3 regions of the Telluria sp. LT2P34 genome follow, and region 3 is predicted to be linked to each of the others. Evidence: predicted binding sites of a transcription regulator. Region 3 holds the regulator's gene; each other region holds the start of a gene.
The links. The regulator sigma-54, encoded in region 3, starts transcription at its own class of promoters, with help from an activator protein. The targets are predictions, from matches to a motif close to TGGCANGNAANCTGCTTT.

Region 1 (4,602 bases), on a different contig from region 3:
CGCTGTCGCTGATCGGTGTCTCGCTGGTGAACCAGGCATCGACCGTGTATGCCATGATCAGTTCCGGAAGTATCGATTTCGGCATGTATTTCCAGCGCATCATCGCGTCGCTGCCGCAATGGGTGATCACGGTACTCGAGCGCTTCGACCTGACCGATATCGCTTCGCTGCAGGTCAAGCTTCAGCAAGGCGCGGCGCAGGTCAGCCAGACCGTCGCGCGCCAGGCCCTGCACATCGGAGGCATGACCTTCGAGTTCCTGGTCGGCCTGACGGTGATGCTGTATTTGCTGTTTTTCCTGCTGCGCGACGGCCAGGCCCTGGTCAACCGGACCAGGGACGCGTTTCCCCTGAGCACGCACTACAAGCGGCGCCTGTTCAATAACCTGACCACCGTGATCCGCGCCACCGTCAAGGGCAATGTGCTCGTTGCCATTGCCCAGGGCGCGCTCGGCGGCCTGATCTTCTGGTTCCTCGACATCCAGGCGCCGCTGCTGTGGGCGGTCGTGATGGCCTTCCTGTCGCTGCTGCCGGCCGTCGGCGCCGCGATCGTCTGGGCGCCGGTGGCAATGTATCTGCTGGCCACTGGCGATGTCGCAAAAGGTTTGATCCTGATTACCTTCGGCGTGGTCGTGATCGGCCTGGTCGACAACATCCTGCGTCCGCTACTGGTCGGCAAGGACACGAAGATGCCGGACTACCTGGTGCTGCTGTCGACCATCGGCGGCATGGCCTTGTTCGGCCTGAACGGTTTCGTGATCGGTCCCCTGATCGCGGCGCTGTTCATCGCTTGCTGGGACTTGTTTGTATCGACCGAGGAATTTCATCCGAAGTAAGGAAGGCGGTTCGATGCTGCGGTCGGGGTGAAAATGTGACATCATTCCGTACTTAAATGTTTGGTCTGGAATCCATGTTGCCTCCTCCTACTCCTGCTCTGGATTCCGACCCGCATGCCAGTCACGAGACGCGTTATCAGGAACTGTTCGAGCAGGCGCCGACCAGCATCCAGATCCTGGCGCCGAACGGCCAGACCATCCGCGTCAACCGGGCCTGGGAAGAACTCTGGCAGATCTACGACGGCACCGACCTGAAGGCCTTCATCCTCAGCCCCGAATTCAGCCTGCTGACCGACCCGCAGCTGATCGCCAGCGGCGTTGTTCCCTACTTGCAGCGTGCCCTGGCCGGCGAATCGGTGCAAATTCCCGCGATCCGCTACGACGTCGTCGAGCTGGCCGGCGCCGGGCGCGCGCGCTGGGTGACCGCGCGTGCGCATCCGATCAAGGACCGCGCCGGCCGCGTGCTCGAAGTCATGCTGATGCATGAGGACATTTCCGAGCGGGTGGCGGCGGAAACGGCCTTGCGGGCCCGCGAGCAGCGCTTCCGCTCGCTCGTGATGGCGACCTCGCAAATTGTCTGGACCAATACGGCTGACGGCCGCGTGGTCGAGGATTCGCCTTCCTGGCGCGCTTTTACCGGCCAGACTTACGAGGAATGGAAAGAGTTCGGCTGGCTCGACGCCCTGCATCCGGACGACCGCGACAAGACCAGGCGGATCTGGCTCGAGTGCGTGGCGACCCGTTCGGTGTTCCAGACCGAATACCGCCTGCGCAGCGTGACCGGCGAATACCGCTGGACGGCGGTCAAAGGCATTCCCATGCTCGATGCCGACGACGCCATCCGCGAGTGGATCGGCGCCAACACGGATATCCACGACATCGTCATGGCGCAGGCCGAGCTGTCGCAGCGCCTCGAGCGCGAAAAGCGCCATTCGGCCCTGCTGTCGAAAGTGGCGCAGGCTTCGCGTGCACTCGGTACCGCCCTGTCGAGCAAGGATATTGCCGAGGGCCTGGTGGAGGAAGTGCGCGATATCCTCGGGGTGCACCAGGCGGTCGTGTCCGTGACCGAAGAGAACAAATGGCCGCCCTTGTTCAATGCCGTGTCGCTGTCCGACAAGTATGCCGGCTATCGCGGCTATGCCAACAAGGCCGACGGCAGCGGCATTTATGCCCAGGTATGCCGGACCAACAAGCCGATGCGGCTGACGCAGGCAGCGTTGCTTGCTCATCCGGCATGGAAAGGTTTTGGCGCCCATGCGGCGAGCCATCCACCGATACAGGGCTGGCTGGCAGTCCCGCTCATCGACCGCAAGGGCAGGAATATCGGCCTGATCCAGGCATCGGACAAGATCGAGGGCGATTTCACGGAAGAGGACGAAGCGATCCTGGTGCAGCTGGCCTCGATCGTGGCGAACGGCTTCGAAAACGCTAACCTCTACAGTTCGCTCCAGGAACAGGACCGGCGCAAGGACGAATTCCTCGCCATGCTGGCGCACGAGCTGCGCAACCCGCTGGCGCCGATCGCTTCGGCCGCCGAGCTGCTCAAGATCGGCATCGCCAGCGAAGAACGGGTGCGCAAGTCGAGCGAGGTGATCAGCCGCCAGGTAAAACACATGACCTCGCTGGTCGACGACCTGCTCGACATTTCTCGCGTCACGCGCGGCCTGATCCAGCTCGAATGCCAGCCGCTCGACGTCATGGCGATCGTCAGCGGCGCCATCGAACAGTCGCGGCCCCTGATCGAGTCGCGCGCGCATGCGCTGACGGTCGAGCCTGGCCCGGACGGCGTCCAGGTGATGGGCGACCCGAACCGCCTGGTGCAGGTGCTGGCCAACCTGCTCAACAACGCCGCGAAATACACGCCGCGCGGCGGGCGCATCGTGGTGGCGGTCGAAGCAACCGCGGAATCGGCCAGCATCCACATTCGCGACAACGGCATCGGCATCGGCCCCACCCTGCTGCCCCAGGTCTTCGACCTGTTCACCCAGGCCGAGCGCACGCCCGACCGTTCCCAGGGCGGCCTCGGGATCGGCCTGGCGCTGGTCAAGAACGTCGTGGGCCTGCACGGCGGAACAGTCACGGCCCATAGCGACGGGGCGGGGATGGGCAGTACGTTTACGGTCAGGCTTGACACCTTGTAGACCGCCGATACGGCGCTGCCTGTCGAATATTCTTACAGTTGATAAAAAGAATTAAATAGTACTTTTTGTAAACTATTGATTCGAAAGGGGTTTGTTGCGCTGGCACGAGAATTGCTAATAGGAAAATATAATAACCCTAAGGCAACTACCCCATGAACACCTCCTTCATCAGCAAATTCGCCGTCGCTGCAATGCTCCTCCTCTCGGCCACTGCCCAGGCCGGACTCATCGAGCAAGACTTTGCCACGCAAGGCGACGGCATGCTGGTTCTCGACACGGTGACGAAGCGCCAGTGGGTGGATGTCACCAAAACGACGAATGCAAGCGGCGTCAATGGCTTTTTCAACAACTCGATCTTCGCCGGCAAAGGTTTTCAACTGGCGAAAGCAGCGGATGTCACGGCACTGTTCGTCAATGCTGGAGCCGCCAACGTGCGCACTGGCGACAATGGGGATTTCAGCGAAAATAACCTCGATGCGGCGAAGCTCTTCTATTCACTGATGGAGCACACTGCTCCTTACAGCAGCATGGGTAGCAACCGCTGGATGCACGGCTATATCTACTTCAGCGACTCGCAAGCAACAGTTGCCCGCATTGGCGATGGTGATGCTCTGCAATGGAATTACGGCAAGGCCTCATTCGATGTCGGCTCGAATGGTACCTGGGGGCTCAATGACGGTGCAGGCCGACAAATTGGCGTGTGGGCATATCGCGATGCTCCTGCCGAAGTGCCTGAACCTGCATCGCTCGGTTTGCTGGGCCTGGGCCTGGCTGGTCTCAGCCTGATCCGTCGCACAAAGAAATCCACCCGTTAAACGCATTGACTATCGCCTGATCTTCCATCGGCATAGGATGGCTTCGTCTGCGATGAAGCCATCCTGACTATTTGTGGGAACGAAAATCGCGGATAATCCGTTGATGCCGACCCCACACACCTCCCCTGCCTGCCCCTGTGGTGGCGCATCGTTGGATACATGCTGCGGTCCGTTCATCACGGGCGCCGCACTGCCAGACAGCGCCGAAGCCCTGATGCGTTCGCGTTACACTGCCTACACGCTACGCAATGAAACCTACCTGCGCGCCACCTGGCATCCGCGCACCCGGCCCCAGGACGCGATCCTCGATCCGGACGAGAAACTGCGCTGGCTCGGCCTCGAGATAAAATCTGCTTTACGTTTACGTCAACGTAAAGCAGAATCACTGGATCATCCAGAGTGCGACACGGTTGAATTCGTTGCCCGCTTCAAGGTCGGTGGCCGCGCGCAGCGCCTGCACGAAACGAGCCGCTTCCTGCGCGAACCCGATCCGGCCCTGGGCGGCACGCCGCGCTGGTTCTACCTGGACGGCACTTTTCCAGCAAAAAATGAGAGTGCCTGACAAGCCTCAGGGCAAGGCGCGTCGTCGAAGACAGTACACTTGTACGGCGAGACGACGCAACGCAGCCCTGAGGTTTGTCAGGTGCTCGACAAATAAAGAGGACGGCAATGCCCCATATCGAGAGCAAACTCAACCCGCGTGGTGACGAATTCAAAGCCAACGCCGCAGCCATGCAGTCCATCGTGGACGACCTGCGCGAGAAGGTGGCCGCCATCGCCAAGGGCGGCGGCGAAGCGGCCAGCGCCAAGCAC
Region 2 (4,602 bases), on a different contig from region 3:
CCTGGACGACTTGCAGAATGCCCAGCTCGACGACGTCAAGGAATTCTTCCGTCTCTGGTACGTGCCGAACAACGTGACCCTGGTGCTGGCCGGCGACTTCGATCCGGTGCAAGCGCGCAAATGGGTCGAAAAATATTTTTCCGAGATCAAGCGTGGCGAGACCATCAAGCCGATGGCCAAGCGCCCCGGCGTGGTCAAGCAAACGGTGAAACTGGCCCACGAAGACAATTTCGCGAAACTGCCCGAACTGACCATGGCCTGGCCAACGGTTCCCGACCTGCACCCGGACTCGTATGCGCTCGAAGTGCTGGCCGAATACCTGTCGCAGACCAAGCGCGCGCCTTTCTACAAGGTGCTGGTGGAAGACAGCAAGCTGGCGCCGAACGTGCAAATCGGTAACCAGACCTCGGAACTGGCGGGCCAGTTCATGCTGCGCATCCGTGCCTTCGAAAACAAGCCGCTGGATGCGGTAGCCGCCGAAGTCGACAAGGCCTTCGTCAAATTCGAAAAAGAAGGCATCGCCGAGAAGGACCTGAACCGCATCAAGGCCGGCCTCGAGACCCGCTTCTACAACACGGTGTCCAGCGTGCTGGGCAAATCGGCGCTGCTGGCCGAATACAATTATTTGACCGGCAATCCGGGCTATGTGACCGAAGGCGTCAAGAAGACGATGGCGGTGACCCCGGCCGACGTGCGCCGCGTGTACGACACGTATATCAAGGGCAAGCCGTATGTCGCGACCAGTTTCGTCCCGAAAGGCAAGCTGGCGCTGGCCCTGAGCGGCTCGGCCAAGGCCGAAGTCGTCGAAGAAAAAGTGGTGCAGGGCGCGGAAACGGCAGTCGACGCCAGCGCCGATGCGGCCTATACCAGAACCGCCTCCAGTTTCGACCGCAGCAAGGAACCCGGCTACGGGCCGACCCCGGCGCTGAAGGTGCCGCCGGTGTGGGACACCCAGCTTTCCAACGGCATGCGCGTGCTGGGTATCGAAAACGCCGAAGTGCCGCTGGTGCAGTTCGACATCGCGATCGACGGCGGCCTGCTGCTCGACAAGCTCGACAAGGTGGGCGTCGCCAACCTGATGGCGCGCATGATGACGCAAGGTACCGCCAAGAAGACCCCGCAAGAGCTGGAAGAAGCGATCCTGCAACTGGGCGCGACGATCAATGTCGCGGCCCGTGCCGAGGACGTGCGCATCAGCGTGACCACCTTGGCGCGCAACTACCAGGCGACCCTGGACCTGGTGCAGGAAATCCTGTTGCAACCGCGCTGGGACGAGAAGGAATTTGCCCTCATCAAGCAAAGCGTGCTGAGCCAGATTCGCCAGCAGGACGCCGACCCGAACGCGCTGGCCGCCATCAATTTCGCCAAGCTGGTCTACGCAAAAGAAGATCCGCGCTCGCGCAACATCCTCGGCACGACGGAGACCGTGAATGCGATCGGCATCGAGGACCTGAAGGCATATTACGGCGCCAACCTGTCGCCATCGAACGCCCGCATGCACTTGATCGGCCCGCTGCCGAAAGCGGCCGTCGCGCGTTCGCTGGCCGGGCTGGAGCGCGAGTGGAAGGCGAAAGCCGTCACGCTGCCAGCCCCGCTGGCGGTGAGCGCCCCGACGCCTGCCCGCGTGTATTTTGTCGATGTGCCGGATGCCAAGCAATCGGTGATCCAGGTCGGCTACCGTGCCTTGCCGGTCACCGATGCGGATTACTACCCGGCTACCGTCACCAATTACATTCTGGGCGGCGGCGGCTTTGCGTCGCGCCTGACCCAGCAATTGCGTGAAGGTAAAGGCTACACCTACGGCATCAATTCGAATTTCTCGGGCAGCAAGAGCGCCGGACCCTTCGTGATTGCCAGCGGTGTGCGCAGCAACGTCACGCTCGAATCCACCCAACTGGTCAAACAGATCCTGGCGGACTACGGCTCGAGCTATTCGGCAGCCGACCTGGAAACGACCAAGAACTTCCTGGTCAAGAGCAATGCGCGCGCCTTCGAGACCGCCGGCGCCAAACTGGGCATGCTCGACAACATCAGCAAATACGGCTGGCGCGCCGACTACGTCAAGGAACGCGAAGGGATCGTCAAGGCGATGACGCTGCCGCAAGTGCAGGCCTTGTCGCAGAAATACCTGGATCCGTCGAAAATGGTGTGGCTGGTGGTGGGTGATGCGAAGACGCAGCTGCCGCGGATGAAGGAACTGGGCTTTGGCGAGCCGGTGCTGATCGGGAAGTAAGCGGGCAGAGTGGCATCGCATTCGTGCTGCAGCGGGTGCGATCGCCCTTCAAGACAATATTTACCCCTGGATCTCGAATCCTTGCCGGTCTGCTCGGCGGCGATTTTGAATGCCTGATCGGCGAGACTTCTGCCGAGCACGAGACTCAGAATCACGACACCAGAAACTTGCACAAAAATCATATCGAATTTCTTTACATTAATAGTATTTGTTAAATGTAAATTATTGTGAAATAGCATGCCAAGTAGTTGATTTTGTTGATTTCGCTAAGCTATGGCACGTTTTATGCTTAACGGTGTAGGTAATCACATTGACTACAAATCATATTTCAAAGGGGACATCGTGAAAAAGACCGTTTCAAACTGCCTCAGTACGCTCGCCGTAGCCTTGGTTGCTGTCACCGTCGTCGGCACCGCGAATGCGGATCCGATCGTCGATCTTGCTGGACAGCGCTATGTTCAGTATGGCGATGCGCAATCGTACTCCTTGCCAACCGCGGCCTTGGGTTGCGAAAATAAAAATAACTGCCAATTCAATGTCAGCTCGACGCCAGGATCCATCAAGGACTTGATCGTCATTGCGACCGGCTCCAACGGTGCTGGCCTGACGACGAATGTCGCTGGCATGGACAATGCATATGCCACGCCAAACGGCGTCAGTGGTTCGAATTATTTCTCGACGGCAGTATCGCCCAATAACGGCACCAACGGCAGCGTCGCCTTCAATGGCGTGAACACCTGGGATGCATCGCTGGCGTCGCTGAAAAACTTCCTGCTGAACGATCAGCTGGTCTTCTTCTTCAATAACAATCAGACCAACCTTGCGCAGGGTGCAACGCAGAGCCTGGCCGCCTGGACGCTGCTTACGATCACCAACAACCTCGGTGAACAGATTGGCCTGTATGAACTGTCGAATAACAACTCGGCCTACAACTTGTTCACCCAGGGCGGTGGCGGTACGTTCATGGGCGATGTGACGACTTACACCTCGGACGGGTCGGGCCCGATCGCCGGCACCAACGCCAATACCGACTACGTCCTGTCGGGCGGCTCGATCTGCTACATCGCTGGTGCGCCTGTCAACTGTGCGACCCCTGGTGCCGGTGCACCGGTCAACCACAATCTGGGTGCGGAAGATGTTGCTTACGCAATTCTTTTCCCTGAGCTCAATGGCCAACTCGACAGCCTGTTCAATAGCTTGTCGACCGAACAACTGGCCGGCTATACCCTGCATATGGACCTGCGCCTCGGCTGCGATCCGGCCACGGCAGCAGGCAATTGCACCGGCGGCAACGGAGTACCTTATGGCCGTGATCTGAACAACGGTTTCGAGCAGCTGTTCATCGGCACCGCCGCACGTGCTGCCTGCTCACCGACTGACCCGACCTGCAATCCAGTCGACGTGCCAGAACCTGGTTCGCTGGCACTCATCGGCGTGGCGCTGGCCGGCCTCGGTCTGGCACGTTCGCGTCAGCGCGCCCGCAAGTAAGCCTGCCGCTAGTGAGAAGTGAAAACGCCCGCTGCAGTACAGCGGGCGTTTTGCGTTGTGGGAAGCAGACGCTACCGCACAACCGCAATTGACCGGGAATTTATGAAGCGCAGCATGCTGACGCCTGGCCCTCGATCCGGTATGTCGAACCCGGCGAAGCGGGCGGATGTGGCTTGAAGCTGCGTCATGCCGATTTCTTGTCGAGCTGCTGGAGTGCTTCCGCCAGCGCGGGCATATAGGTGCGGCTGGCGCGCAGCAGGCTGCCGTCATGCAGGCGCAGCAGGGCGTCGCGGTTGGTCAGCGAGCGCAGCTCGGCGACCATGTCCAGCCGTACGATGGTCGAGCGGTGCACGCGGTGGAACTGGCGCGGATCGAGCTGCATGGCCAGGTTGTGCAGGCGCTCGCGCACCAGCCAGGTCTTGCCGTTGGCATGCAGGGTGGCGTAGTCGCCATCGGCCTCGATGCGCTCGACTTGTGCAACCGGCACCAGCACCGTGCGCGCGCCGACACGCACGCTGAAGCTGCGCAGCGTCGGCGGCGCTGGTGGCAGCGTGCGGCCGTGGGCGCGATACGGAAAGGCCTGCTGCGCGCGGTCCAGCGCTTCGTCCAGGCGGTCGTCATCGACCGGTTTCAGCAGGTAATCCAGCGCGGCCAGGTCGAACGCCTGCACGGCGAAGCTGTCGTAGGCGGTCAGCAGAATCGCCATCGGCCGCTGCGCCGGCGGCAGCGCGGCCAGCAGCTCGAGCCCGGTCTTGCCCGGCATCTGGACGTCGACGAACACCAGGTCGGGCCGCAGCGCCAGGATACCGGCGTAAGCGCTGTCGCCGTCGCCGAACTCGCCCACCAGCGCGAAGCCGCCGCGCCGCGCCAGCCTCAGCTTG
Region 3 (4,602 bases):
AAGCGCGCGCCGAATGCGCGGATGGCGCCCGCCAGCTCGGCCCCGGGCGTCGTCTCGATCAGCGCGTTCAGTTCAGCCAGCTGGGCGCCCGGCACGAACACGTCGGCCAGCCCCACATATACAGCGTCGGCGGCGCCGATCGTGAGGCCGGTGAGGCCCAGGTAGTTGCCCAGTTGCCCAGGCGCGTGCGACAGGAAATGGCTGCCGCCGACGTCCGGGAACAAACCGATGTTCACTTCCGGCATCGCCATTTTCGTGCGGTCGGTGACGATGCGCAGGCCGGTGGCGGGTCCGCCCTGGGCTATGCCCATGCCGCCGCCCATCACCACCCCGTCCATCAGCGCGATATACGGCTTCGGATAAAAATGAACCAGGTGGTTCAGCGCGTATTCTTCCGTAAAAAAGTCTTCCAGCAGTGCGCTGCCGCCGGTCGGCGCCGCGTGGCCCGCCTCGTGGAAGAAGCGGATGTCGCCGCCGGCACACAAGGCTTTTTCGCTGCTGCTGGTGATCACGACGGCCTCGACCGCGGCGTCGTCGCGCCAGGCAAGCAGGGTTGCGCTCAGGCGCCGCACCATGGCGAGCGACAGCGAGTTGAGGGCCTTGGGGCGGTCGAGGGTAATCACGCCGGTGCCGTTGGCAACGCGGGTCAGGACATGGTCGGTCATGGTGGTTGGGCTTGTGGGAAAATCACCATTCTACCAACTGAAAAGGGCGCCTTCCGGCGCCCTTATTAGACGGTGCTTCGTTGCCGATCAGGCAGCAACAGCCTCTCCGCCTTCAGGTCGTCGCTTGAGCGACTCGTGACTATGGTTTTGCATGATGCTCTTGTACTTCATGACTTGGCGATCGAGCCTGTCCATCAGCAAGTCGATCGCGGCATACAGATCTTGCGCCACACTTTCCACGTGCACCATCTTCCCCGAGACGCGCAGGTTGATTTCGGCTTTTTGCCTTTTGTCTTTTTCGGTGAGGTTGTCGATGGCGAGGATGACGTGGGAGTCAATCACTTGATCGAAATGGCGGGTGATGCGTTCCAGCTTGTTCTGTACGTATTCACGGATGGCGGGTGTAACGTCGAGGTGGTGACCGCTGATAGTGAGATTCATACACACTCCTTTGAAAAAGAAACGGCTCACACAGCGCGCTTGGGTCGCGCGTGGCTGGCCGCTGTTACAAGGATTTGCGGAGACTGACTGGAGGAATTTTAAGTGCCTCGCGGTATTTCGCAACCGTTCGGCGCGCGATGACCATTCCTTGTTCACCGAGCATTTCCGCGATCTTGCTGTCGGATAATGGGTTCCTTGGGTCTTCTGCTCCTGTCAGTTGCGCGATGAGCGCCCGGATCGCCGTCGAAGAGGCTTCGCCCCCCGCTTCGGTGGCGACATGGCTTCCGAAGAAATACTTCAGCTCAAACATGCCGTGCGGGGTTAGCATGAATTTCTGAGTGGTTACGCGAGAAATGGTGCTCTCGTGCAGACCTAGTGTATCAGCAATCTCGCGCAGCACAAGGGGACGCATGGCAACCGCGCCATGGCTGAAAAAGTTGCGCTGACGCTCGACGATGGCCTGCGAAACACGCAGGATCGTGTCGAAACGCTGGCGCATATTTTTGATCAGCCACTTCGCTTCCTGCAACTGCGCGCTCATCTGTCCTTCGCCCTTGCCCTGCTTCAGCAGTGCCGCGTAGACATTGTTCACGCGCAGGCGCGGCATCACTTCGCCATTCAGCGTCACGCTCCAGCCGGTGCCCGTCTTGCGCACAATGACGTCCGGCACCACGTAGTCCGAGGTGCTCGACGCAAAAGCCGCACCCGGATGCGGATTGCACTGGCGAATCACGGCTTGCGCTTCGCGCAGGTCTTCGTCATCGCAATCGAGCGCCTTTTTCAGCTTGTTGAATTCGCGCTGGGCGAACCAGGTCAGGTAGCCCTCGACGATCTTCAGGGCCATGCGCCGCGTGACCATCGGCACGCCCGGCATTTGCCGGATCTGCAGCGCCAGGCACTCGCTGGCGCTGCGCGCGCCGACGCCGACCGGATCGAGGCTTTGCACCAGCGCCAGCGCGCAGCGCATTTCGTCCATGTCCACTTCCAGCTCTTCGGGCAGGCGCGCCAGGATTTCGTCGAGCGGTTCGTCGAGATAGCCGTTGTCGTCGATGGCGTCGATCACCAGTTCGGCCAGCGCGCGGTCGCGCACGCTCGCGCCCGTGACCCGGATCTGCTCCGACAGGTGCTCGCGCAGCGTGACGCCGATAGCGCCCAGCTGGGGGCGGCCATCGTCGTCGCCGTCGCTGCCCGGCGCGCGCGGCGCGTCGCCCCAGTCGGCATCGGCCTCGCCGCGCTCGACCTCGCCGCCGCCCTCCGCCGCATCGGCGCCCTCTGCCGGGGCCGCGGGTTCTTCTCCGCCTGGCGCCGGCGCATCCGGCGGCTGGGCGGGCGCGTCGTTGATGGCGCCGTCGGACAACAGGCGCACGGAATTGTCGAGCGGGTCGTCGATCCGCTCGAGCAAGGGATTATCCGACAGGATCTGCTCGAGCTCCTGCTGCAGTTCGATCGTGGACAGCTGCAGCAGGCGGATCGACTGCTGTAGCTGCGGCGTGAGCGCCAGGTGCTGCGAAGTCCGTAGTTGCAGGGATTGTTTCATGATACCTACATGCGGAAGTGTTCGCCGAGGTAGACACGTCGTACCGATTCGTCGGCGATGATGTCGTCAGGGCGGCCCGAGGCCAGCACGGCGCCCTGGTTGATGATGTAGGCGCGGTCGCAGATGCCGAGCGTTTCGCGCACATTGTGGTCGGTGATCAGGACGCCGATGCCGCGCTCCTTCAGGAAGCGCACGATGCGCTGGATCTCGATCACAGCGATCGGGTCGACGCCGGCAAAGGGTTCGTCGAGCAGCACGAAGCGGGGATTGGTGGCCAGCGCGCGTGCGATCTCGACGCGCCGCCGCTCGCCGCCCGACAAGGACAGCGCCTGGTTCTCGCGCAGCTTCTCGATCTGCAGTTCGGCCAACAGCGAATCGAGCCGCTCGTTGATCGCCGCCTTGGTCAGCGGCTTGCCCTCATCGGTGCGCTGCAGTTCCAGCACGGCGCGGATGTTGTCTTCCACGGTCAGCTTGCGAAACACCGACGCTTCCTGCGGCAGGTAGGACAGGCCCATCACCGCGCGCCGGTGGATCGGCAGGCTGGAAATGTCGGCGCCGTTGATTTCGATGGTGCCGGCGTCGGACGGCACCAGGCCGACGATCATGTAGAACGAGGTCGTCTTGCCGGCGCCGTTCGGCCCGAGCAGGCCGACGACTTCGCCGCAGCCCACTTCGAGCGACACGTCGCGCACGACCAGGCGCTTGCCGTAGCTTTTCTGCAGGCCCCGTACGACCAGGGTGCTGCGCGTGTCGCGGTCATCCTTCATTATTTTTTTCCTGCCGCTACCGCGGGCGCTGCCGTACGGCGCGGCGCGATGATCAGGGTGCCGCGCCCGCCGCCGGCCTTGGTCTGGCCGCTGGCGTCGTTGCGCACGGCGGCCACTTCGCGCCGGTTGTCGTAAGAGATGAAGGGGCCGACGAGTTCATTCGTCATGCGCCCGCCTTCGAGTTCCTTGACGACCGCTTTCGAGAACAGCTTGACCACCTCTTCGCGCTCTTCATATTCGATGCGCTCGGCCTGGCCTTCCATCCACAGGTCCGGCCCGCCGTCGCGCTTCTGGCGGAAGGTCGCCACGCGCCCCGGATTCGACGTCAGCGTCACGCTCATATAGCCTTCCGGCGTTTCCCGTACCAGCGCGCGGTCCGATTTCAGGGTCAGCGTGCCGCGCGTGACGATCACATTCCCGGTCAGGATGCGCGTCTGCGTCACTTCATCGACGTCGAGCGAATCGAATTCGACCACGGCCTGCTTGAGCGAGTCCGCCTTCTCGGCCGATACCGACAGCGACACCAGCGAAAGGAAAGCGGCGGCGAGCACATTGCGGAGGATGTTCTTCATATGTTCTTGTTCCTGTTATGGGGTAGGTGCGGAGCGGGAAGCGGCCGCGCGGCGCGGCGGATAGACGATCCTGCCGCGTCCGCCGAGGTGCATCTTCTGGGTCGGATTCTCGGCATGCATGCCCACCGCGTCCACCTGCGACGCGCCCAGCGTCATGCGTACCGGGAGCCTGGTCTTGATGATTTCGTCGTCGGCCAGCACGGTCAGCGCCTCGGTCCGGGCATGCAGCGCTTCGCTGGTCGGCGTGGCCGGGCGCCTGACGTCGACCTTGCCCATCAGTTCGACGCGGTTCTCGCCATGGAAAACCTGGCCGCGCTCGGCCCGCACCGTCATGTTCGGGCGGCCCGGGGCCATGCTCTGCACCACGGGCCGCGTCACTTCGGACACATCATTTTTCGGATGGTGCACCAGGCGCGCGCCGGACATCACGTAGCGCGGCGAGCCGGCCTCGGTCATGCGCACGAAACTGAAGTTCTCGACGATGTAATCGGGCTCGTCGAGTCCGGGGCCTTTGGCGACCTGGTCTTCCGACTGGATCGCCTGCAGCAGCCAGAAGCTGCCGAACGCGAAAAACACCGCGGTGAGCATCAGCCCCAGCGTGCGCCAGCGGTGCGCGGTGC

Region 1: the regulator sigma-54 is predicted to act here: its motif matches at 3,075-3,092, upstream of AC56KZ_RS13315 (PEP-CTERM sorting domain-containing protein).
Region 2: the regulator sigma-54 is predicted to act here: its motif matches at 2,508-2,525, upstream of AC56KZ_RS13805 (PEP-CTERM sorting domain-containing protein).

Annotation. Positions count from the first base shown of each region.
Region 1 covers NZ_JCASIN010000004.1:159,587-164,188, reverse strand. The annotation lists gene AC56KZ_RS13325 (AI-2E family transporter) at 1-833, shown strand, start outside; gene AC56KZ_RS13320 (PAS domain-containing sensor histidine kinase) at 908-2,974, shown strand; gene AC56KZ_RS13315 (PEP-CTERM sorting domain-containing protein) at 3,127-3,789, shown strand; gene AC56KZ_RS13310 (YchJ family protein) at 3,893-4,351, shown strand; gene AC56KZ_RS13305 (carboxyl transferase domain-containing protein) at 4,459-4,602, shown strand, end outside.
Region 2 covers NZ_JCASIN010000004.1:267,865-272,466, forward strand. The annotation lists gene AC56KZ_RS13800 (M16 family metallopeptidase) at 1-2,233, shown strand, start outside; gene AC56KZ_RS13805 (PEP-CTERM sorting domain-containing protein) at 2,576-3,721, shown strand; gene AC56KZ_RS13810 (LytR/AlgR family response regulator transcription factor) at 3,906-4,602, opposite strand, start outside.
Region 3 covers NZ_JCASIN010000007.1:17,744-22,345, reverse strand. The annotation lists gene AC56KZ_RS17315 (enoyl-CoA hydratase/isomerase family protein) at 1-665, opposite strand, end outside; gene hpf (ribosome hibernation-promoting factor, HPF/YfiA family) at 753-1,106, opposite strand; gene AC56KZ_RS17305 (RNA polymerase factor sigma-54) at 1,171-2,643, opposite strand; gene lptB (LPS export ABC transporter ATP-binding protein) at 2,649-3,410, opposite strand; gene lptA (lipopolysaccharide transport periplasmic protein LptA) at 3,410-3,982, opposite strand; gene lptC (LPS export ABC transporter periplasmic protein LptC) at 3,998-4,602, opposite strand, start outside.